3 regions of the Metabacillus rhizosphaerae genome follow, and region 1 is predicted to be linked to each of the others. Evidence: a T-box and tRNA genes for the amino acid it is inferred to sense, from the RefSeq annotation. Region 1 holds a T-box; the other regions hold tRNA genes.

The links. The T-box of region 1 lies ahead of argS (arginine--tRNA ligase). A T-box ahead of a tRNA ligase gene usually reads a tRNA of that ligase, here a tRNA-Arg.
Region 2: it has a tRNA-Arg gene. The T-box ahead of argS (arginine--tRNA ligase) is inferred to sense a tRNA for this amino acid. The anticodon was not compared.
Region 3: it has a tRNA-Arg gene. The T-box ahead of argS (arginine--tRNA ligase) is inferred to sense a tRNA for this amino acid. The anticodon was not compared.

The regions. Positions count from the first base shown of each region.
Region 1 is NZ_CP147403.1:4,732,043-4,739,289, reverse strand. It holds gene WCV66_RS22905 (amino acid permease) at 1-563, opposite strand, end outside; gene gvpU (gas vesicle accessory protein GvpU) at 782-1,216, opposite strand; gene WCV66_RS22895 (LysE family transporter) at 1,383-2,015, shown strand; gene WCV66_RS22890 (hypothetical protein) at 2,063-2,350, opposite strand; gene argS (arginine--tRNA ligase) at 2,551-4,239, opposite strand; T-box leader at 4,284-4,497, opposite strand; gene WCV66_RS22880 (ABC transporter ATP-binding protein) at 4,683-5,468, shown strand; gene WCV66_RS22875 (helix-turn-helix domain-containing protein) at 5,505-6,974, shown strand.
Region 2 is NZ_CP147403.1:1,513,637-1,520,883, forward strand. It holds rRNA gene rrf (5S ribosomal RNA) at 1-74, shown strand, start outside; tRNA gene WCV66_RS07185 (tRNA-Leu) at 130-218, shown strand; tRNA gene WCV66_RS07190 (tRNA-Arg) at 229-305, shown strand; tRNA gene WCV66_RS07195 (tRNA-Ala) at 338-413, shown strand; tRNA gene WCV66_RS07200 (tRNA-Met) at 441-517, shown strand; tRNA gene WCV66_RS07205 (tRNA-Ile) at 746-822, shown strand; tRNA gene WCV66_RS07210 (tRNA-Ser) at 839-931, shown strand; tRNA gene WCV66_RS07215 (tRNA-Met) at 1,103-1,179, shown strand; tRNA gene WCV66_RS07220 (tRNA-Asp) at 1,183-1,259, shown strand; tRNA gene WCV66_RS07225 (tRNA-Phe) at 1,434-1,509, shown strand; tRNA gene WCV66_RS07230 (tRNA-His) at 1,537-1,612, shown strand; tRNA gene WCV66_RS07235 (tRNA-Gly) at 1,620-1,693, shown strand; tRNA gene WCV66_RS07240 (tRNA-Ile) at 1,706-1,782, shown strand; tRNA gene WCV66_RS07245 (tRNA-Asn) at 1,797-1,871, shown strand; tRNA gene WCV66_RS07250 (tRNA-Arg) at 1,958-2,031, shown strand; gene WCV66_RS07255 (DUF2089 domain-containing protein) at 2,277-2,672, shown strand; gene WCV66_RS07260 (SHOCT-like domain-containing protein) at 2,653-3,036, shown strand; gene WCV66_RS07265 (hypothetical protein) at 3,042-3,320, shown strand; gene WCV66_RS07270 (MDR family MFS transporter) at 3,414-4,934, shown strand; gene WCV66_RS07275 (aldehyde dehydrogenase) at 5,127-6,527, shown strand; gene WCV66_RS07280 (TetR/AcrR family transcriptional regulator) at 6,613-7,247, opposite strand, start outside.
Region 3 is NZ_CP147403.1:1,305,147-1,312,393, reverse strand. It holds gene WCV66_RS06295 (DMT family transporter) at 1-683, opposite strand, end outside; gene WCV66_RS06290 (PLP-dependent aminotransferase family protein) at 844-2,220, shown strand; gene WCV66_RS06285 (hypothetical protein) at 2,421-2,564, opposite strand; tRNA gene WCV66_RS06280 (tRNA-Arg) at 3,058-3,131, opposite strand; tRNA gene WCV66_RS06275 (tRNA-Ile) at 3,151-3,224, opposite strand; tRNA gene WCV66_RS06270 (tRNA-Gly) at 3,236-3,309, opposite strand; tRNA gene WCV66_RS06265 (tRNA-His) at 3,317-3,392, opposite strand; tRNA gene WCV66_RS06260 (tRNA-Trp) at 3,408-3,481, opposite strand; tRNA gene WCV66_RS06255 (tRNA-Tyr) at 3,490-3,573, opposite strand; tRNA gene WCV66_RS06250 (tRNA-Phe) at 3,608-3,683, opposite strand; tRNA gene WCV66_RS06245 (tRNA-Asp) at 3,846-3,922, opposite strand; tRNA gene WCV66_RS06240 (tRNA-Met) at 3,997-4,073, opposite strand; tRNA gene WCV66_RS06235 (tRNA-Ser) at 4,108-4,200, opposite strand; tRNA gene WCV66_RS06230 (tRNA-Pro) at 4,236-4,312, opposite strand; tRNA gene WCV66_RS06225 (tRNA-Arg) at 4,319-4,395, opposite strand; tRNA gene WCV66_RS06220 (tRNA-Leu) at 4,531-4,619, opposite strand; tRNA gene WCV66_RS06215 (tRNA-Leu) at 4,638-4,720, opposite strand; tRNA gene WCV66_RS06210 (tRNA-Lys) at 4,736-4,808, opposite strand; tRNA gene WCV66_RS06205 (tRNA-Thr) at 4,974-5,049, opposite strand; tRNA gene WCV66_RS06200 (tRNA-Val) at 5,064-5,139, opposite strand; tRNA gene WCV66_RS06195 (tRNA-Glu) at 5,143-5,217, opposite strand; rRNA gene rrf (5S ribosomal RNA) at 5,263-5,378, opposite strand; rRNA gene WCV66_RS06185 (23S ribosomal RNA) at 5,582-7,247, opposite strand, start outside.

The DNA of each region.
Region 1 (7,247 bases):
ATCCATCCGAAAAGTGCAGCAAGAGCAAGAATAATAAACATAATGATTGCTGCAAATTTTATTATTGCTAGGAGATCTTCGATTTTGTCAAACCCCTTGGTCCCAGTTAATACTACAAGAATGGAAAGAATCGCATAACCCGCTGCAAAAATCCACAAAGGAACATTAGGAAACCAAAATCGTGAAAGAATAGAAAGGGCTGTCAATTGACTCCCCATAATAAGAATATTCGAACACCAATAATTCCAGCCACAACTAAACTCTGCCCATTTTCCATATGCCTTACCAGCATAATAACAAAAAGAACCTTCCTGAGGGTCTTCAGCAGTCATTTTTGCCAAAACATTAAATACGATATATGTTCCGATTGCTGCTAAAAGAAATGAAAAAACGATAGAGGGACCTGTAATACCGACTCCGATACTAGAACCTAGAAAATAGCCAGTACCTATGGTACAGCCGATACCGACTAATGATAATTGCCACCACTTTAAATTTCCCTCATTTTGGCCTTTATTTGATTTTTGACTAGAGCCACCTGGACTACAACTTGCGTTACTCATATAATACCTCCTCGTATTCCCTAAGTATTATTGTTAGAAGGAAGCGGCCTATTTATGTATAGAATACAACCAGATGGCTAGTTGAATTTCGTAGTAATTTTACATAGTGGGAACTATTCTTGTCCTTAAAAATTACCCATGATCAAAATGTACCTGATTAATATGTGTTACATATAAAAAACCCTCGAACTATATTCAAGGGAAATTTTCATATGAAATTAAACAAGTGAGTCAAAGGAAAAACCATCTATAGAGGAAATTCTTCCTCTCCACCATGTGCCGCTAGATGGAATTGGTTGACTGCTTGTATTAAGATATTTAGCATCTTTTAAATGAATAAATGTTAGTGTGTTTTCATCTGATTCTTGATCTGCTTCATCTTGTTTTTGTTTTGCATAGGCATCTTTTAAATCTCCGAATTTTTTCGAGATGATTTTTGACATCGTTGTATCAGTTAGTTTCTTAGAGGATTCTGTTATTCCTTCATAATAGGCGCTTGCTCCAATTAGAGTGCCAGACACAATTGTGCCCCTTACGCTTAGTGTAACTTCTACTTCAATACCGTCTTCTTCAACCAAATTTAAAAACATAAGAACAATGGCATCGTCTGTACCAGCTTGTTCTTTCTCTTTCTCTTTCTCTTTATTTGCCATATATCTCACCTCTTCATTACTATGTATGTTTATCTTGTCCTTAATTTTTAAGTTAAACCAAAAATAAATAGCAGACTTTGACTTGTCCAATTGGGATTAAAAGTCATAGGAAATCACTCAGTTCATATAATGTACAAGTTATTAATTATGGAAGTGAGTGGTTTTGTTGAGTATTGGTATTCTAATTAGTTATATATTTTTAGGGTTATCTTTAGCAGCACCTATAGGACCTGTAAATTCTGCACGTTTAGATAAAGGGATAAAAAATGGATTTTGGCATGCATGGATTGTAGGCGCAGGATCGATGGTTGCTGATGCTCTGTTCATGCTTATGGTTTATTTGGGTATGGTTCAGTTCTTAGGAATACCAATCGTTCAAATTTTTCTTTGGTTGTTTGGTGGCTTTATTTTAATCTATTCAGGTACTGAAAGTATTTTAGGTGTGAATAAAGTAAACCTAACATATACCAGGAAAAAAGACTCTTTATCAAAATGCTTTCTAACAGGATTTATCATGTCTGTTACAAGTCCATTATCCATTTTATTTTGGTTAGGGATATATGGCTCAATATTAGCAAAAACAGCGCAAACAAACGGTACAAGCCAGCTGTTAATTTATAGTTGTATGATCTTTATAGGTTTAACATTATGGGATATTTTTGTTGCTGGATTAACAACCGGCTTTCGTAGGTTTTTAAATGATGAGAGTTTAAAAGCAATTTCGATTATATCTGGGATATCATTACTTGGCTTTGGTCTGTACTTTGGATATCAAGGATTAAAAGCGATATTTGGTTAGATGAGGATGACTCAATTGGTCTGATCTTTTTGAGTCATCCTCATTTTTTAGTGGGAATCATTAAAAGGTGCTTCTGTATCCTTATCTTTTTCATCATGTGTTGGGTGGGCCCCTGGGAATTGTCTAGGAACATCTTCATGCATATTACGGTATTCGTAAGTAAAGTTGCTATAGTATTGCTGACCTTCCTTCCATGGGGTGCTCTTATTTTCTACGGGTTCATCTTTACGGAAAGGAGAACCATATGCACCTTCAGGGAAATCCTCATGTGTTAAAAAGTTCCTTTGTTTTTCAACATTCGAAAAGTCTGTATATTCTTCTTCATTATCGCTCACGTTTACACCTCCATTAAATTCTTTTTGTTAGTTTGACCTTAATGATCTAAAATATAATGATGGAGAATTATATGAAAAGTTTACTATTTTGGGGAAAAGAGGAAGTTTTTTGTTAGTTAGATTCGTGGGAATGGAAATGGAAAAAATTGCAATAGACTCTACTTACTTATGCAGAGTCTATTGCTTAATAGTTAAAATTGTTACATTTCCTCAGGCGCCTTTATCCCAAGTAATCTTAGACCTTCACTCAAAACAATCGTCACAGTTTTCACTAAAGCTACCCGATTCTGTTTTTGATTATCCTCTGCTAAGATTTTGACAAGACCATAGTATTTATTGAATTCCTGTGACAAATCAATCAGATATTTTGCGATTTGCGATGGTTCGTATAACGTAAGGCTCTTTTTAATGACAGTTGGGAATTCCATAAGATGTTTCACCAAAGCCCAGCTTTCCTCTCCTTCTAAACCTTCAGCTTGTAAATCATTTGTTTCCTTTACTTTTCTTAAAATTGAGCATGCACGGGCATGTGTATATTGAACATATGGTCCAGTTTCACCTTCGAACTTTAACATCTCTTCTAAAGAAAACTCAATATTATTTAATCGTTCATTTTTTAGATCATGGAAGATAAGTGAACCAATCGCAACATTTTTTGCAACTTCTTCTTTATGTTCTAACGTTGGATTTTTTGCTTCAATATTTTGATTAGCTAGAATAATCGCGTCATTAATGACCTCTTCCAAAAGAACAATTTTCCCTTTTCTTGTCGACATTTTTTTGCCGTCCTTTAATATAAACCCAAAGGGAACATGGACTAATTCTTTTGCCCAGCTATAACCTAATTTTTCAAGAACGAGGAATACTTGTTTAAAATGAAGGCTTTGTTCATGGCCAACGACATATAACCCTTTTGAAAAATGGTATGTTTCTTGTCGATAAAGTGCTGCAGTTAAATCTCTAGTAGCGTAAAGGGTCGCACCATCAGTTTTTTTTATTAAACAAGGTGGTAAATCGAATTCTTCTAAGTTGACTACTTCTGCACCATCTGAATATGAAAGAATCTCTTGATTCTTTAATACATTTATGGTTTCTTCCATTTTATCGTTGTAAAAGGCCTCACCATGGTAAGTGTCAAACTCAATACCTAAAAGGGAATAGATTTTTGAGAACTCTTGAAGGGATTCTTTTCTAAACCATTTCCAAAGTGTCTTAGCTTCTTCATCGCCATCTTCGAGTTTTTTAAACCACATTCTGGCTTCAGCTTCTAAGTGTGAATGCATTTCTGCCTCATTATGAAATTTCACATAAAGATCGAGGAGTTCTTTTATCGGATTTTGCTTAACCCTATGTTCGTTACCCCAATTTTTATAAGCGACGATTAGTTTTCCAAACTGTGTCCCCCAATCACCTAAATGGTTTATTCGAATTGCTTTATAGCCAGACTTTTCAACAATAAGTGCAAGAGAATTTCCAATCACTGTTGATCTTAAATGTCCCATTGAGAAGGGTTTTGCAATATTAGGTGAAGAAAAATCAATCGTAATGTTTTCACCATTCCCAATTTGAGTCGAGCCGTATTTTTCACCCTGCTGTAAAATTGAATGAAGAACTTCCTTGCTAACGATTTTCTTATTGAAGAACCCATTCACATAGGGTCCATCAGCGACTACCTTTGCAAATAAAGGATGTTTTACGTTGTTTGCTAGCTCAATTGCGATTTGGTTTGGAGATTTCTTTGTGATCTTTGCTAATGTAAAACAAGGAAATGCGATGTCACCTTGGTTTGTGTGTCTTGGTTTTTCTATTAACTTTGTCACGTCACTAACAGGGAGAATGCCTTTTAAACATTTGGTTAATTCATCTGCAAAAATGCTAATTAATTCCATATCCATCACCTTTCTTCTGAAAAATAAAAAAATCCCGTCTCTAAATTAGAGACGAGATTAACCCGCGGTACCACTCTTATTGTTCATCATGAACCATCTTTGCCATTGATAACGAGGTTTTTCCCGGCTAGACCTACTTTGAATTTTCGGATTAGCATCTCAGAAGTGCGCTTCATTTTATTGAATCCATTAGGCTCCCACCATCCCTAACTCGCTTTTGGCATCATATAAAATTACTCTCTTCGTCGTCGAACAGTATAGCTTTTTAGTGATTATAAAGAAATAATAAAGAGAAAGCAATAAGAATATACAAAATAAGGTATCAGTTTATTTGGGATTTAGTCATGTAATATCAATTGTGTAAATGGTAAAATTTAATAATATTTTGTAATATGATAAAAATAGTAGCTTAAAAGTTTTAGATTAATCCGAGGTGGATATAAATGGAAAAAATAGTTGAACTCGAACAAATATCCTTAAAAAGAAACGGACACTGGCTTTTAAAGGATATAAATTGGAGTATCCATAAAGAAGAGAACTGGGTACTTTATGGATTAAATGGAGCGGGAAAGACAGCTCTATTAAACATGCTTTGTGCTTATTATTTCCCTACAGAAGGTCGTGCAACAGTATTAGGAAAAGTATTTGGACGAGATTATTTAGCTGAGAAGCTCCGTCAAAAAATTGGACTTGTATCATCCAAGTTACAACAAAAGTTGTATCAATCTGATACAGCGTTCCAAATCGTTTTAAGTGGAGCATTTGCTTCGATTGGTTTATATGAAAAACCGACCGATGAAATGAGAGAAAAAGCAATTAGATTATTAGAGGAATTGCACTGTTTATCTTATGCAGATAGAGCATATGAAACACTTTCTCAGGGGGAAAGGCAGCGTGTGTTAATTGCTCGTGCGTTAATGGCAGATCCTGAATTGCTAATATTAGATGAGCCAACAACAGGACTTGACTTTCTTGCTCGAGAACAGCTTTTGGAAGGACTCGAGTCGATTAATAAGAGAGGAAATGCGCCTACATTTCTTTATGTTACCCATCATGTTGAGGAAATATTGCCGATCTTCACACATACCCTTTTGCTGAAAAATGGAGAGGTATTTGATTCTGGTCTAACAAATGAGATGATATCAGAAGAAAAGCTATCAAAGCTTTTTGACTGTGATATTTTGGTTACATGGGAAAAGGGTCGTGTAAGCTTAAGGAGAAAGTTTTAAAAGTTGAAACTATTTTAATTAATTGGAGTTGCAGCAATGAAGATTCTCATGGTAGCAAAAGATGCACTGGAAGCACAGGGGATTCGCTGGATTTTACAATCACATTTCACAGGAATTCAATTAACAGTTTTGGATAATATGAAAGGGCTTTTAAATACAATACAGTACGAAAAGCCAGATTTTATCATTGTAGATATGGATAAATGGACATGGGAAAATGACACACTTAAAGATGCCTTACAAACTAATAAGATCCGTTGGCTCGGAATTTCATCTGAAAGGGTTTTTCGGGTTGCCTATCTTGGACTTTGCTTACATGCAGAGGACATTTTGTTTCGGCCGTTTTCTCCTTCAGATTTAATTAAACAAATTCAGCAAGTACGTTTTCAAATAAGGAACGAACAGCACCAGGTCCAAAATAGCAGGAATGAAAAATTAGAAGGTGTTGACGTAAACTACGCTGATTTTTTCATGACAGAAAGAATGTATAACCAACCAGTTATCATGTCGGCTTTTTTAACTCCACATGTAAATACACTACCATTTGTTTATGACACCATACAAGGTTATCACTTTACTGGAAAGCATCAATTTTTTGCATTATCTCACTTTATATTAGGGGTACATGAAACGGAAGAATCAACGCTTCTTAAGGAGGAATATCGCAGGTTTCTTACACACTGGAAAGAGAAAATGGAGGAGCCACTTGCACTTATTATAAATGCATCCACAAAAAAGACCACAATAAAAGAGATTTACCAACAAACAAAACAATTAACGGAACAAGTTTTCTTCGAGGGCTATGACATAATTTTATCCGAAGATGATCGTTCAGGCTGGCAGGAATTGGATCCGTTCCTTACACCACTTGAGCAACGACAATGGATTGAAATGCTTGAGAAGAGGGACATAAAAGCAATTCGTGAATGGGTTGAACATGAATTTTTTACATATAGACGGCCATATCCTAGTCCCGACATGGTCAGAATCCGACTTACAAGTGTTCTAGCTCAAATCCGTCGCTATATGAAGGCTTACAAAACAAATGAGGTAGAATGGGAAGCGGCATATCATAATGTCTTTCAACAAATCATCCGAAAGCCTGTAATCTATCAAATCGTTTCAGAACTGCTTACATTTATCACACAGCTACTAATACCAGGTCATGACAGTTTACAGGAGGGTGCTGGTACACTTGTCGAAAAGGTAAAAACAATGATCGAATCGAACTATTGGGATACCCAGTGGAATTTAGCTGCATGTGCTGAAGGACTTCGTATGAATAAAAGTACCCTAAGTCGTCGCTTTGCTGTAGAATCAGGACAGTCCTTTCGAGAAACCCTACATCAAGTACGTATTCGAGAGGCAAAACGTCTTTTGCAGGAAACAGATTTATCTCTAGAAGAAATTTCCCGTTTAACAGGTTATTCTCATCAAACCTATTTTAGTGCGAAATTCAAACAGCTAGAAGCTTGTACACCATTAGCCTATCGATCAAGGATTTAAACGGATTGATAAGTAGGAAAAGTAAAACGATAATAGCTCTAATGATTGGGATTTATGTATTATTGACAGCTGTTGTCATCAATGTGTATTTAAGAACATTTACAGCTTTCTTTACATAAGCTAGCATAAGAGGTGGAGCTTCATAGAAAAACCATATAGTACTAATTCATGAAACTTATGGTTGACACGTTGTTGTTGAAGCGCTTACAATTAAACTAGTTATTAGACATTAGAGTATTTTAGATGAGTAGGATAAAAGAAAGAGTTGTTTAT
Region 2 (7,247 bases), 2.4 Mb from region 1:
AACACGGAAGTTAAGCTCTTCAGCGCCGATGGTAGTTGGGGGTTTCCCCCTGTGAGAGTAGGACGTTGCCAGGTAAAAGCCCCTAATTTGGGGCTATTATTTTGTCGAATTTTATCCTATTTTTAGTTAGCCGGGGTGGCGGAACTGGCAGACGCACAGGACTTAAAATCCTGCGGTAGGTGACTACCGTACCGGTTCGATTCCGGTCCTCGGCACCACTTACAAAATGCGCCCGTAGCTCAATTGGATAGAGCGTTTGACTACGGATCAAAAGGTTAGGGGTTCGACTCCTCTCGGGCGCGCCATTAAGTTTAAAAGTAGTCTGAAGATTTATTTTGGGGCCTTAGCTCAGCTGGGAGAGCGCCTGCTTTGCACGCAGGAGGTCAGCGGTTCGATCCCGCTAGGCTCCACCATATAGTTAAATAATAAATTTCCATTTTGGCGGTGTAGCTCAGCTGGCTAGAGCGTACGGTTCATACCCGTGAGGTCGTGGGTTCGACTCCCTCCGCCGCTACCAATTTGGACCTTTAGCTCAGCTAGTTAGAGCACGAAAGAATAATCATCGAAGCGATACTTCAGCGCACAAATTGAGCTGCTACTTGAATATGCTTTCTGAAATTTGGGCGGCAAGTACAAGTGAAATAATACTTAATATGATATATTATCTAATGAGTCATAAGGTTTTCCTTTAGAGCACAACAGGCTACTAAGTAGTATTGAATAATATATACTGAAATTAACACAGGGACCTTTAGCTCAGCTGGTTAGAGCAGACGGCTCATAACCGTCCGGTCGTAGGTTCGAGTCCTACAAGGTCCACCAGTTTCCATCATATTACGGAGGAATACCCAAGTCCGGCTGAAGGGATCGGTCTTGAAAACCGACAGGGGTGTCAAAACCCGCGGGGGTTCGAATCCCCCTTCCTCCTCCATATTTTTAAAATTTTATATTTTATTATCGCGGGGTGGAGCACGAACGAATATGCTTCATTGATTAACATCAGCGTACCGATTGAACTGCATCTTGAATTTACTTCCTGAAATCGGGACGGTCCGTATAAGCAGAAACAATATTCATAGGATATCTTTATTATTTTTATTATCGCGGGGTGGAGCAGTCTGGTAGCTCGTCGGGCTCATAACCCGAAGGTCGCAGGTTCAAATCCTGTCCCCGCAACCAAATGGTCCGGTAGTTCAGTTGGTTAGAATGCCTGCCTGTCACGCAGGAGGTCGCGGGTTCGAGTCCCGTCCGGACCGCCATTTTTATTATGATAATATTTACTTTTTTACTAATCTTAAGTAAAAGGGTTTCGGTAAGCGAAAAGGTCGAGGAAACGACTAAACGAACACCGGAGCGTATGTCAATACGTGAGGATGTGAGTGCAGGAGTTGACGAAGAGATTTGAAGCTTAACGGAAGCCGTAAACAATTTATGGCTCGGTAGCTCAGTTGGTAGAGCAATGGACTGAAAATCCATGTGTCGGCGGTTCGATTCCGTCCCGAGCCACCATTTTTTAGATTAAATTTAACTCTTTTGGCGATTGTGGCGAAGTGGTTAACGCACCTGATTGTGGTTCAGGCATTCGTGGGTTCGATTCCCATCAGTCGCCCCATTTACTTGCGGGTGTAGTTTAGTGGTAAAACCTCAGCCTTCCAAGCTGATGATGAGGGTTCGATTCCCTTCACCCGCTCCAATTTTTAAAAGGGGGCCTATAGCTCAGCTGGTTAGAGCGCACGCCTGATAAGCGTGAGGTCGATGGTTCGAGTCCATTTAGGCCCACCATTTCATATTTTTATTCCGCAGTAGCTCAGTGGTAGAGCTATCGGCTGTTAACCGATCGGTCGTAGGTTCGAGTCCTACCTGCGGAGCCATTTTACTTGGAGTAATCCTCAAAATGGCTGAAGAACACCTCTCTTAGAGTGAGAGTTTTGAAGTTTTCTTCTACTGTAAATATAGTGCGCCTTTAGCTCAGCAGGATAGAGCAACAGCCTTCTAAGCTGTCGGTCAGAGGTTCGAATCCTCTAAGGCGCGTAATCACAAAAAGCAAAAACTAGTCAACCATACAGGTTGGCTTTTTTTATTGGAAAAAGATACTATATGTTAGATTAAAGGCTTTTCTATATGTTAACCTCCAAAAAGTGATTGGATCCATAATGTTTATAATATTATTTCAAAAATTAATTTATTTATATAAATTAATTAAAGTATTTAATAATAAACTTGAATTATTTAATTTCTGTATTAAAATATAGATATAAACGTGAAAGGGGAGAATCATGGCTTATCCATTGATAACAGATTGTCCAGTATGCACTAAGAAGTTGAAAGTTACAAAATTACATTGTTCAAATTGCCAAACAACTATTGAAAATGAATTTGAGATGTCTAAATTTTTTTCTCTGGAACAGGAGCAGCTTCAATTTATCGAAGTTTTTTTAAAATGTAGGGGAAATATTAAAGAAGTAGAAAAGGAGCTATCCATATCTTACCCTACAGTCCGTGGAAAACTAAATGAAATTATTGAAGCGCTTGGATATGCTGCACAATCAAAAAGTAAGATCGATAAGAAAAAGGTAATTTCAATGCTAGAATCGGGTGAAATAACTCCTGAAGAGGCAATTAACATGATTAAGGAAGGTGAGGCGGATGCATATGAAAGAGGAAATAGCTAAAGTGATGGCCATGGTACAAGAAGGGAAGCTTGATGTAGAAAAAGCAGCTGAACTTCTACAGGTGATGAGAGGAACAGAAACAAGAAATCTACCGGAAAAAGAAGTAGATTACAATAAAAAGATGCTCAGAGTACAAGTTGTATCTACTGAGGGAGATAATATTAATGTGAATGTGCCAATCAATCTAGTTAAAGCTGTTTTAAAAGCTGGCCATGGAATTGCGAGCAAGGTTCCGCAAGCAGAAATGTATGTAAAAGACATTGATATTGATCTTCTTCTGCAAGCGATAGAAAACGAAATAGACGGACAAATCGTTGATATTACCTCTGCAAACGGCGATAAGGTATCCGTTATTATTGAGTGAGATAAATGATTAAAGTAACGATTGTAACAAAGAAAAATTATCACTTTGTTGTCCCAGTTCCTTATTTTGTTTTGAATTGCTGTGGCTCTCTTTTATCGTCAAATGCTTTTTGGAAACAAGTAAAAAAATGGACAAAACAAGATTCTAAAGTAAGTGTATGGCTGCCTGATTCATTGGATAAAATGACATTTAAAGTATTAGTGTCCTCCTTGAAGGCTCACAAAGGATTACTGTTAGTGGATGTCAAATTGAATGATAATATGAAGGTTAAAGTGGAATTATAATGTTGTAGATTTTAAGAGTGTAGGCTAATGTCTTCATTTAGTGAATCTATAGTATTAAGGAAACAACATAAATAGATTAAAGGAGACACACATTTGAATACTGAGAATAACAAAATAGGCTTTGTTGTTGCTGGTTTGCTATTAGCTATATTGATGTCATCGATGGACAATACGATTGTAGCAACAGCGATGGGGACAATTGTTTCAGATTTGGGTGGCCTTGATAAATTCATATGGGTAACTTCTGCCTATATGGTAGCTGAGATGGCCGGTATGCCAATCTTTGGGAAGTTGTCTGACATGTTTGGACGCAAACGATTTTTCATCTTAGGGATTGTTCTTTTTTTATTCGGTTCCATTCTTTGCGGTACAGCACAAAGTATTGAGCAGCTTAGCGTTTATCGAGCTATACAAGGAATTGGCGGAGGTGCGCTAATCCCAATCACCTTTACCATTCTTTTTGATATTTTCCCACCAGAAAAACGAGGGAAAATGACAGGCTTGTTTGGAGCAGTTTTTGGTCTTTCAAGTATTTTTGGTCCGTTGCTAGGTGCTTATATTACGGATTACATAAGCTGGCATTGGATTTTCTACATTAATCTTCCGCTCGGGCTAATTTCATTCTTTTTAATTTTTAAATATTATCAAGAATCTCTAGAGCATTCTAAGCAAAAGATTGATTGGATTGGTGCTTTTACCCTTGTGGGTGCGGTTATTTGTCTTATGTTTGCATTAGAGCTTGGTGGAAACGAATATGATTGGGACTCAATTAATATTATTAGTTTATTTGTAGGCTTTGTCATTTTATTTATAACATTTTTAGTTGTCGAAACGAAAGCATCAGACCCGGTTATTTCGTTTAACATGTTTAAGGACAGATTATTTGCTTCTAGTACTCTTGTAGGCTTGTTTTATGGAATAGCCTTCATAGTCGCTTCAATCTATATCCCTCTTTACGTACAAGGTGTCACAGGGGGAACTGCTACAAATTCTGGACTTATTCTTCTGCCTATGATGCTAGGTGTTGTCGTTTCTAGTCAGCTAGGGGCAATCTTAGCGTCAAGGATCGGATATCGGAATGTGATGATGGCTTTCGCAGTTATCTTCATTATTGGAATCTACCTTCTAGGTACACTGACAGTGGATACACCTAAATTGATCTTAACGTTGTACATGATTATTGTTGGTCTTGGAACAGGAGCTTCCTTTTCTGTATTAAGCATGGCTGCGATTCATCATATGGATGCAAGACAAAGGGGTTCAGCCAATTCAACAATCTCTTTTGTACGACAACTTGGAATGACAATTGGAATAACAGTTTATGGAATTATCCAGCGGAACATCTTTTCAGAACATATGCATGACTCTTTCGAAGGCAGCGGGCAAGCGTTTCAGGGAAGTGATCCACGGTCTCTTTTATCACCTGAAGCAAGAAAAGCAATTCCTGAACCAATACTTGAAAAAATCACAGATGCATTATCTAGTTCAATTGCCCAAACATTTATTTGGGCGTTGATCCCTGCTGCTCTTGTTATTGTTTTTGTTTTTATGTTGACGAATGACAAACTTGCAATGTCCACTCCTGCAACAAAGCAGGAACCACAGACTGAATAGCGAAAATTATTAATAAAGTAGTAAGAGCTTATTCAATTAGGATAAGCTCTTTACTTTGATGCCTATCAAGATGGAACAGACTCAAAAAATTACTAGGTTACCTTGAATCGGAAAATCTACTTCGTTAACAGTTTGTATATCATTTAAATTCAATTTGTGTTAATGAAAGCTAAATAGGTAGGAGGGATTTCGTTGCCTAAAACAATTACTAAAGATCATACATTAGATTCAGTCCATTCAAATGTTCTATTGCAGAAAAAATTCTTCCATAGTGGTCAAACAAAACCAATCGAATTTAGAGTGAAAATGCTTGAAAATCTTGCTAATCTAATCCGTTCCAATGAGGAGCAAATATGTGAAGCGCTAAAACTCGACTTAAATAAATCAAAAACCGAAGCATATGTTACAGAAATTGGATTTTTGCTTGAAGAGATCCGCTTTACTTTAAAAAATATCAACAAATGGATGAAACCAGAAAAGGTAAAAACTGCAAAGACCCATATTGGATCAAAAGGATACAAAATTGCTGAGCCTTATGGTGTCACACTAATTATTGCGCCATGGAATTATCCTTTCCAATTACAGCTAGCTCCATTAATAGGTGCAATTGCTGCGGGTAATACAGCTATTTTAAAACCTTCAGAATTAACCCCACATACTTCCAGCTTGCTTGCTAAGGTAATTAGTGAGGTGTTTGATCCAGCATTTATTGCGGTAATGGAAGGCGGAGTAGAAACGACTAGCCACTTACTTGAACAGCCGTTTGATTATATTTTTTTTACAGGGAGTGTACCGGTTGGGAAAATCGTGATGCAAAAAGCAGCTAATCGATTGATTCCTGTTACGTTAGAGCTTGGGGGGAAAAGCCCTTGTATTGTAGACGAAACTGCAGATATCGGATTGGCTGCTAAACGAATTGCATTTGGAAAGTGGACAAATTCAGGACAAACTTGCATAGCTCCTGACTATTTGTACATTCATAAAAACATTCAAAATAAGTTTATCGAAGAATTAAAAAAAGTTGTTGTTGATTTTTATGGACAAAATCCAATTGAAAACGAAGAGTATCCCAAAATTGTGAATCAACGACATTTCAATCGTGTAAGAGGGTATTTAAATGATGGAGAAATTTTGTTCGGTGGACAAATTAGCGAAGAAAAACATAAGATTAACCCCACATTGATAAAGCCTAGAGATATGTCAGTCCCTGTAATGACGGATGAAATTTTCGGTCCAATTTTGCCGATAATTGAATATGAACATATTCAAGACGTAATTGATTTTGTTACAAGTCGTCCAAAGCCATTGGCGCTTTACATTTTTACCACAAATGAAAAGATTGAAAGTGTGGTTACAAATTCTATTTCATTCGGAGGAGGATGTGTCAATGATACGTTAATGCACATAGCGACACCTTATCTTCCATTCGGTGGAGTAGGAGAAAGTGGGATAGGTTCATACCATGGTGAATCTAGTTTTGTTGCCTTCTCACATTACAAAAGTGTTCTCAAACAAACGAATCGTTTTGACTTGCGTTTTCGTTATCCAAATGCAAAAAATAGTTTAAAAATCATTAAGCGATTTATGAAATAGTTGATAACAAGGAAGGCTGGTCAAAATCTTATGGACTAGCCTACCTCGTTACTTTTTGCAGGGACTTTAATTACATAGAAAAACCTTACTTTATAGGAGATAACCCGTGCATTAAAAACTGTACCGTTCTTTCGATTTCGGCCTCATCGTCCCATTCTGCTTCAGGCACTAACAAATAGCGGGCAATAACATAGCCAAAGATCGTTGAAGCTGTCATCCGGATAACGCTAAAAGGTGGCATGTCAATGATCTGTCCTTTAGCCTGGTAATGTGCAATCACCTTTTCGAACCGTTCAAATATTTTTTTCGCAATATGTTCTTTAAATTGTTCTTTTAATTCTGGTTGAAAAGGAATTTCTTGAATGAGTATTCTAAAAAGTTGCATGTTACTCATAAGAAATTTTGTGCGGTTCTCAATCATCGCTCTCACGAAGTCTTCAAAGTGTTCATAATCCTGGTTTAGTACTTTATTAAAATCTTTTATAACAAAAGGTGCTATTAGTTTTGCCATCATTGGGGCTACAATGGTTAGCAGTAATTCCTTCTTCGTTTTATAATGCCTAAAGATTGTTCCTTCTGCTACACCAGCTTTTTTCGCAATCTCACTTGTAGAGGTAGCCGCATAGCCCTTCTCTGCAAAGGACTCAATTGCAGCAGCTAAGATTTTTTTCTGTTTTTCTGTTAACTCCTCATCATGATTAAACAATTCATCGATCATTT
Region 3 (7,247 bases), 2.2 Mb from region 1:
GCTAGAAATTGACTAACAACTGCGAGATAAATAAAACTGACCCAAGCTTGTATTGGAGCATTGAGCATTTCAGTTGTAAGGTTTAGTCCAACTGGAATAATGAAAAATGGGGCACCGATCATAATCGCCCAAGCAATTACTTGCCAACTCCCTAATTCTTTCGCTAATTTCCCACCTTCTGCGTAACTAAGTCCAAGGATAATCACTGCTGCTAATAAAGCTAAATCGGCAAATTGTAATTTTCCTAACCCTAGATGAAGTGCATACACAATAACTGCTAAAGAGCCGATTATACTAGAAATCCAGAATTTTAGAGAAGGGACTTCACCAGCTCTAAACATTGCAAATCCAGCTGTAGCTAATGGTAACAGAGCTAATTCCACCGCTCCATGAGAAACAGGCAAGGATTCCATTGCACTAGAAGTGAGGAGAGGAAATCCTAAAACTGCACCAAAAGCAACAATAAGTAGACTTTTGAATTGGTGAAGAGAAGGGAGCTTTTCTTTACGAACAATGAATACACCAGCAACTAAAATTGCGGCAACAACTGTTCTTCCTAAACCGACGACCGTGGTCCCAAAATACTCTACTGCAATACTTGTAGAAGGGAGCGTTAAGCTAAAACAAATAACACCTACTAATCCTAACAATAACCCAAATTTCTCTCTGGTTTCACTCTGCATCATATCCTACCTACCTTTTTACTTCGTATTATATCTGTACCATTTTCTGCTTTTCTTAAAAAACAGTTCTGATATAATTAACATATTAATAGGTACACACAATAAAAATAAACCATTTTTTTACCCATCTGTACCAGTACAGTTGAAGGAGGATAAATGTATGAGCTCAAAATATATTGAGATAATGGAAGAAATTAAGCTTCAGCTAGCAGATAGGTCGCTTATTGCAGGGAGTAAACTTCCTTCTGTTCGTCAGCTATCTGAGCATTTTTCATGTAGCAAAAATACTGTCATTAAAGCATACGAAGAACTAGAAAAAGAGCATTTAATTTATTCTGTTCCTAAAAGTGGCTACTTTGTTTTGAATGAATTTCAACATGCGACCAATGAAAATGACGTGATTGATTTCTTGTCTGCTGGTCCAGATAAAAACGTTATGCCTTATGTTGAATTTCAACATTGTATGAATCAAGCAATTGAACAATATAAAGAAGAGCTTTTTACATACTCTGATCAACAAGGGCTTTACTCATTACGAGTCCAGTTAGTGAAATATTTGCAGAATCTACAGGTGTTCACTCAACCCGATAGAGTAGTTGTTGTTTCTGGTTCGCAGCAAGCACTTAATTTATTAGTTTCAATGCCGTTTCCAAATGGAAAAAACAATATTCTAATTGAACAGCCTACTTATTTCGGATTCATTGAGTCCATCAATATACAAAAAGCTAATACTTTTGGAATTGAGTTATCGATGGAAGGCATTGATCTCGATCGTCTGGAATACATTTTTCGAAATAACGATATAAAGTTTTTCTATATAATCCCGAGATTTCACAATCCACTTGGACATTGTTACTCGAATAGCGAAAAGAAAAAAATCGTTGAGTTAGCTGAAAAATACGATGTATATATAGTGGAAGATGATTTTTTAGGAGACCTTGACCCAAATGCAAAATCCGATCCTTTATTTTCTTTCGATCCTTCAGGGAGAGTGATTTATATTAAAAGCTTTTCGAAAATATTCCTCCCAGGGTTAAGGATTGCTACAATCGTTCTTCCTACATTAATGATTAACAATTTTTTACGATATAAATTTAGTTCGGATTTTAATAGTTCAGCACTTTCACAAGGTGCTCTAGAAATCTATTTAAAAAGTGGAATGTTTAATAGCCATCTCAAAAAAATAAAAGAGGTATACCATACTAAAATGCAAATCCTTCAAGAAGCCTGTGAATTATTGCTACCGGCTGATACTCATTTTTCAAAACCGACTTCAGGGTTCTATCTATCCATCAGTTTGCCCGAAAATGTGACAGCAAAACAGGTAGTTCATATGCTAAACGAGCAGCGTATATTTGTTGATGATGCCTCTAGAATGTTTTTGCCAGAATATAAAAAGGAAAATCTCCTTCGATTAAGCATCTCACAAGTGAACGAGAGTCAAATTAAACTAGGGGTAGAGCGATTGGCTCATTGTATTTCTTTAATTAACAGTAGAAAAAATCATATTACTCCAAATAACTTTTTACTCTTGTAGTATGGGTGAGTTTAATTGAGGGTAGCATCATCTGTTCCAATGTAACATCTTTCAACTAATGTAAGTTTCACTTCATCACCTATCTTAATTGCAGCAGATTTCCTAAGTATAATAAAAACAACAAAGCGACCATTTCTATTCTAATCAGAATAAAAAGGTCGCTTATACGATTTCTACACTCATAATTTTTTCCCTTCAGTTCAGTTAATCCATTGTTTTACCAGATTATCTTTTGAATGATCCTTAACATCAGCATTAAATTTATCAAATAAATAAGTTAAATAAGAATTTAATTCAAATCGGTCCCCCTTAACAAAATCAGATAAAATATGTTTTTTCTCCATCAATACATGTCTCCCTTCTTTATTCTTATCTACATGATTCCCAAACTATTAATATCTTATACATATAAAATAAAAAATCTTTATAAATTTTCTACGAAAAACAAAGCAAGAACTTCGATGCGATGGCTGTTATTTTATTAAATTTATTCATTTGCACCCTCTTCGATCTGATATTCCTTCTATTTCTTCAGAAAAAAATTTTGCAAGTTTTAAGAGAAAAATTGGGAAATTTATGGCTGATGCTGAAAATGACTGTAAGAATACTTCGAATTGAGTGGATGACTTTGGAGATCGTGCTGGAAGCGATAGCTAAAGACCGATGTCGGAGGAGACACATAAGGACTTCTGCGAAAAGACATTGTTAGAATATTTAAAAGTGAAGAATTAAAGAAATAAACGTCTCTCCTTATAAAGGTTTATTCTTATTTGTGATCTACAGCTTTGTAAAGAGAATTCAATGCAAAAAAACTAATCCAAGTTAGATTAGTTTAAACGTGCCTTAGAGGTTTCGAACCTCTGACCGACGGCTTAGAAGGCTGTTGCTCTATCCAGCTGTGCTAAAGGCACAAAATAAAATATTAAATGATGGGCCTAAATGGACTCGAACCATCGACCTCACGCTTATCAGGCGTGCGCTCTAACCAGCTGAGCTATAGGCCCATTTTAAAAATTGGAGCGGGTGAAGGGAATCGAACCCTCATCATCAGCTTGGAAGGCTGAGGTTTTACCACTAAACTACACCCGCAAGTAAATGGGGCGACTGATGGGAATCGAACCCACGAATGCCTGAACCACAATCAGGTGCGTTAACCACTTCGCCACAATCGCCACTATATTTTAAACTGGCAGGGGCAGTAGGAATCGAACCCACATCAAAGGTTTTGGAGACCTCTATTCTACCGTTAAACTATGCCCCTATTTTAAATGGTGGAGGGGGGCAGATTCGAACTGCCGAACCCTAAGGAGCGGATTTACAGTCCGCCGCGTTTAGCCACTTCGCTACCCCTCCGCGTATTTTCAATATTTAGATAATTTATGTTAAATGGTGGCTCGGGACGGAATCGAACCGCCGACACATGGATTTTCAGTCCATTGCTCTACCAACTGAGCTACCGAGCCATTTAGTTTACGGCTTCCACTAAGCTTCGAATCTCTTCGTCAGCTCCATCGCTCACATCCTCACGTATTTACATACGCTCCGGTGTTCGCTCAGTCGCTTCCTCGACCTTCTCGCTTATTGAAACCCTTCTCCTTGAGACAAGGGAGTTTTAAAAATAAAAATGGCGGTCCGGACGGGACTCGAACCCGCGACCTCCTGCGTGACAGGCAGGCATTCTAACCAACTGAACTACCGGACCATTTTGGTTGCACTAAAACACTCCTATGTTTCCTTGCTAAGAAGTAAGAGTAACTGAGTTTCGTCAACTGAATTTGGTTGCGGGGACAGGATTTGAACCTGCGACCTTCGGGTTATGAGCCCGACGAGCTACCAGACTGCTCCACCCCGCGATAATAGAAATATAAATTTTAATTAAAAAAAGTATGGAGGAGGAAGGGGGATTCGAACCCCCGCGGGTTTTGACACCCCTGTCGGTTTTCAAGACCGATCCCTTCAGCCGGACTTGGGTATTCCTCCAAATATATGGACCTTATATAACCAAAAACTTTGACTGGTCGGGAAGACAGGATTCGAACCTGCGACCCCTTGGTCCCAAACCAAGTGCTCTACCAAGCTGAGCTACTTCCCGGTTATATGGCGCGCCCGAGAGGAGTCGAACCCCTAACCTTTTGATCCGTAGTCAAACGCTCTATCCAATTGAGCTACGGGCGCATTAAATATATTTGTCTAGCTACGAAAGCCAAACCGTACGGCTGTTTCACTTCTTCCTGCGGAGTCAAACAACGACTCCTTCTCAGAAGCTCCAACATCCTATCGGTTTAAGCGGGCTTTCTCCGCTTTTCTAAGTGGTGCCGAGGACCGGAATCGAACCGGTACGGTAGTCACCTACCGCAGGATTTTAAGTCCTGTGCGTCTGCCAGTTCCGCCACCCCGGCACTTTGCTAATGTAGAGATGCGGGTGAAGGGACTTGAACCCCCACGTCACAAGGACACTAGATCCTAAGTCTAGCGCGTCTGCCAATTCCGCCACACCCGCAAGATGTGTATATGATGAGCCATGAAGGACTCGAACCTTCGACCCTCTGATTAAAAGTCAGATGCTCTACCAACTGAGCTAATGGCTCATTATAAAAATGAGTAGTATTATGTTGTTTTGCACTTGTAATGACGCCCATATTCCAGAAAGTCTAATCAAGTAGTAGTTCAATATGTGCGCTGAAGTATCGCTTTGATGCTTATTCGATCGTGCTCTACCAACTGAGCTAATGGCTCATATATAAATAATAAAGTGGTGCCGGCAAGAGGACTTGAACCCCCAACCTACTGATTACAAGTCAGTTGCTCTACCAGTTGAGCTACACCGGCACAATAGATTTAGATGGTGGAGGATGACGGGATCGAACCGCCGACCCTCTGCTTGTAAGGCAGATGCTCTCCCAGCTGAGCTAATCCTCCAAATGGTGACCCGTACGGGATTCGAACCCGTGTTACCGCCGTGAAAGGGCGGTGTCTTAACCGCTTGACCAACGGGCCAATTACAAAAACAAACAAAATAATAGCCCCGAATAAGGGGCTATTGCCTGGCAACGTCCTACTCTCACAGGGGGAAACCCCCAACTACCATCGGCGCTGAAGAGCTTAACTTCCGTGTTCGGCATGGGAACGGGTGTGGCCTCTTCGCCATCATTACCAGACAAATTTAATTGAAAGGTTGTTCCTTCAAAACTAGATAACGATTTACAATTCAATTCACTGAGTTTACGCTTTTACTTTGTCCAGCTACAGAAGCCAAATCCTACGGTAATTTCGCTATCTCGTACGAAGTCAAAGAACGACTTCTTCTAAGGTCGCTCCAATTCCCTATGGATAAAAGCTAAGCTTCTTCCGCTTTTCTATTTAGGTTAAGTCCTCGATCGATTAGTATCTGTCAGCTCCACACGTCACCGCGCTTCCACCTCAGACCTATCAACCTGATCATCTTTCAGGGATCTTACTAGCTTACGCTATGGGAAATCTCATCTTGAGGGGGGCTTCATGCTTAGATGCTTTCAGCACTTATCCCTTCCGCACATAGCTACCCAGCTATGCCTTTGGCAAGACAACTGGTACACCAGCGGTGCGTCCATCCCGGTCCTCTCGTACTAAGGACAGCTCCTCTCAAATTTCCTACGCCCACGACGGATAGGGACCGAACTGTCTCACGACGTTCTGAACCCAGCTCGCGTACCGCTTTAATGGGCGAACAGCCCAACCCTTGGGACCGACTACAGCCCCAGGATGCGATGAGCCGACATCGAGGTGCCAAACCTCCCCGTCGATGTGGACTCTTGGGGGAGATAAGCCTGTTATCCCCGGGGTAGCTTTTATCCGTTGAGCGATGGCCCTTCCATGCGGAACCACCGGATCACTAAGCCCGACTTTCGTCCCTGCTCGACTTGTAGGTCTCGCAGTCAAGCTCCCTTGTGCCTTTACACTCTACGAATGATTTCCAACCATTCTGAGGGAACCTTTGGGCGCCTCCGTTACATTTTAGGAGGCGACCGCCCCAGTCAAACTGCCCACCTGACACTGTCTCCCAGCCCGATAAGGGCTGTGGGTTAGAATTTCAATACAGCCAGGGTAGTATCCCACCGACGCCTCCACCGAAGCTAGCGCTCCGGCTTCTCAGGCTCCTACCTATCCTGTACAAGCTGTACCAAAATTCAATATCAGGCTACAGTAAAGCTCCACGGGGTCTTTCCGTCCTGTCGCGGGTAACCTGCATCTTCACAGGTACTATAATTTCACCGAGTCTCTCGTTGAGACAGTGCCCAGATCGTTACGCCTTTCGTGCGGGTCGGAACTTACCCGACAAGGAATTTCGCTACCTTAGGACCGTTATAGTTACGGCCGCCGTTTACTGGGGCTTCGGTTCAAAGCTTCGCTTACGCTAACCTCTCCCCTTAACCTTCCAGCACCGGGCAGGCGTCAGCCCCTATACTTCGCCTTGCGGCTTCGCAGAGACCTGTGTTTTTGCTAAACAGTCGCCTGGGCCTATTCACTGCGGCTTTTCCGGGCTATTCACCCTAAAAAGCACCCCTTCTCCCGAAGTTACGGGGTCATTTTGCCGAGTTCCTTAACGAGAGTTCTCTCGCTCACCTTAGGATTCTCTCCTCGCCTACCTGTGTCGGTTTGCGGTACGGGCACCTCTCACCTCGCTAGAGGCTTTTCTTGGCAGTGTGGAATCAGGAACTTCGGTACTATAGTTCCCTCGCCATCACAGCTCAGCCTTATACGACAACGGGATTTGCCTCGTTGTCAGCCTAACTGCTTGGACGCGCATATCCAACAGCGCGCTTACCCTATCCTTCTGCGTCCCCCCATTGCTCAAATGGTGAGGAGGTGGTACAGGAATTTCAACCTGTTGTCCATCGCCTACGCCTTTCGGCCTCGGCTTAGGTCCCGACTTACCCTGAGCGGACGAGCCTTCCTCAGGAAACCTTAGGCATTCGGTGGAGGGGATTCTCACCCCTCTTTCGCTACTCATACCGGCATTCTCACTTCTAAGCGCTCCACTAGTCCTT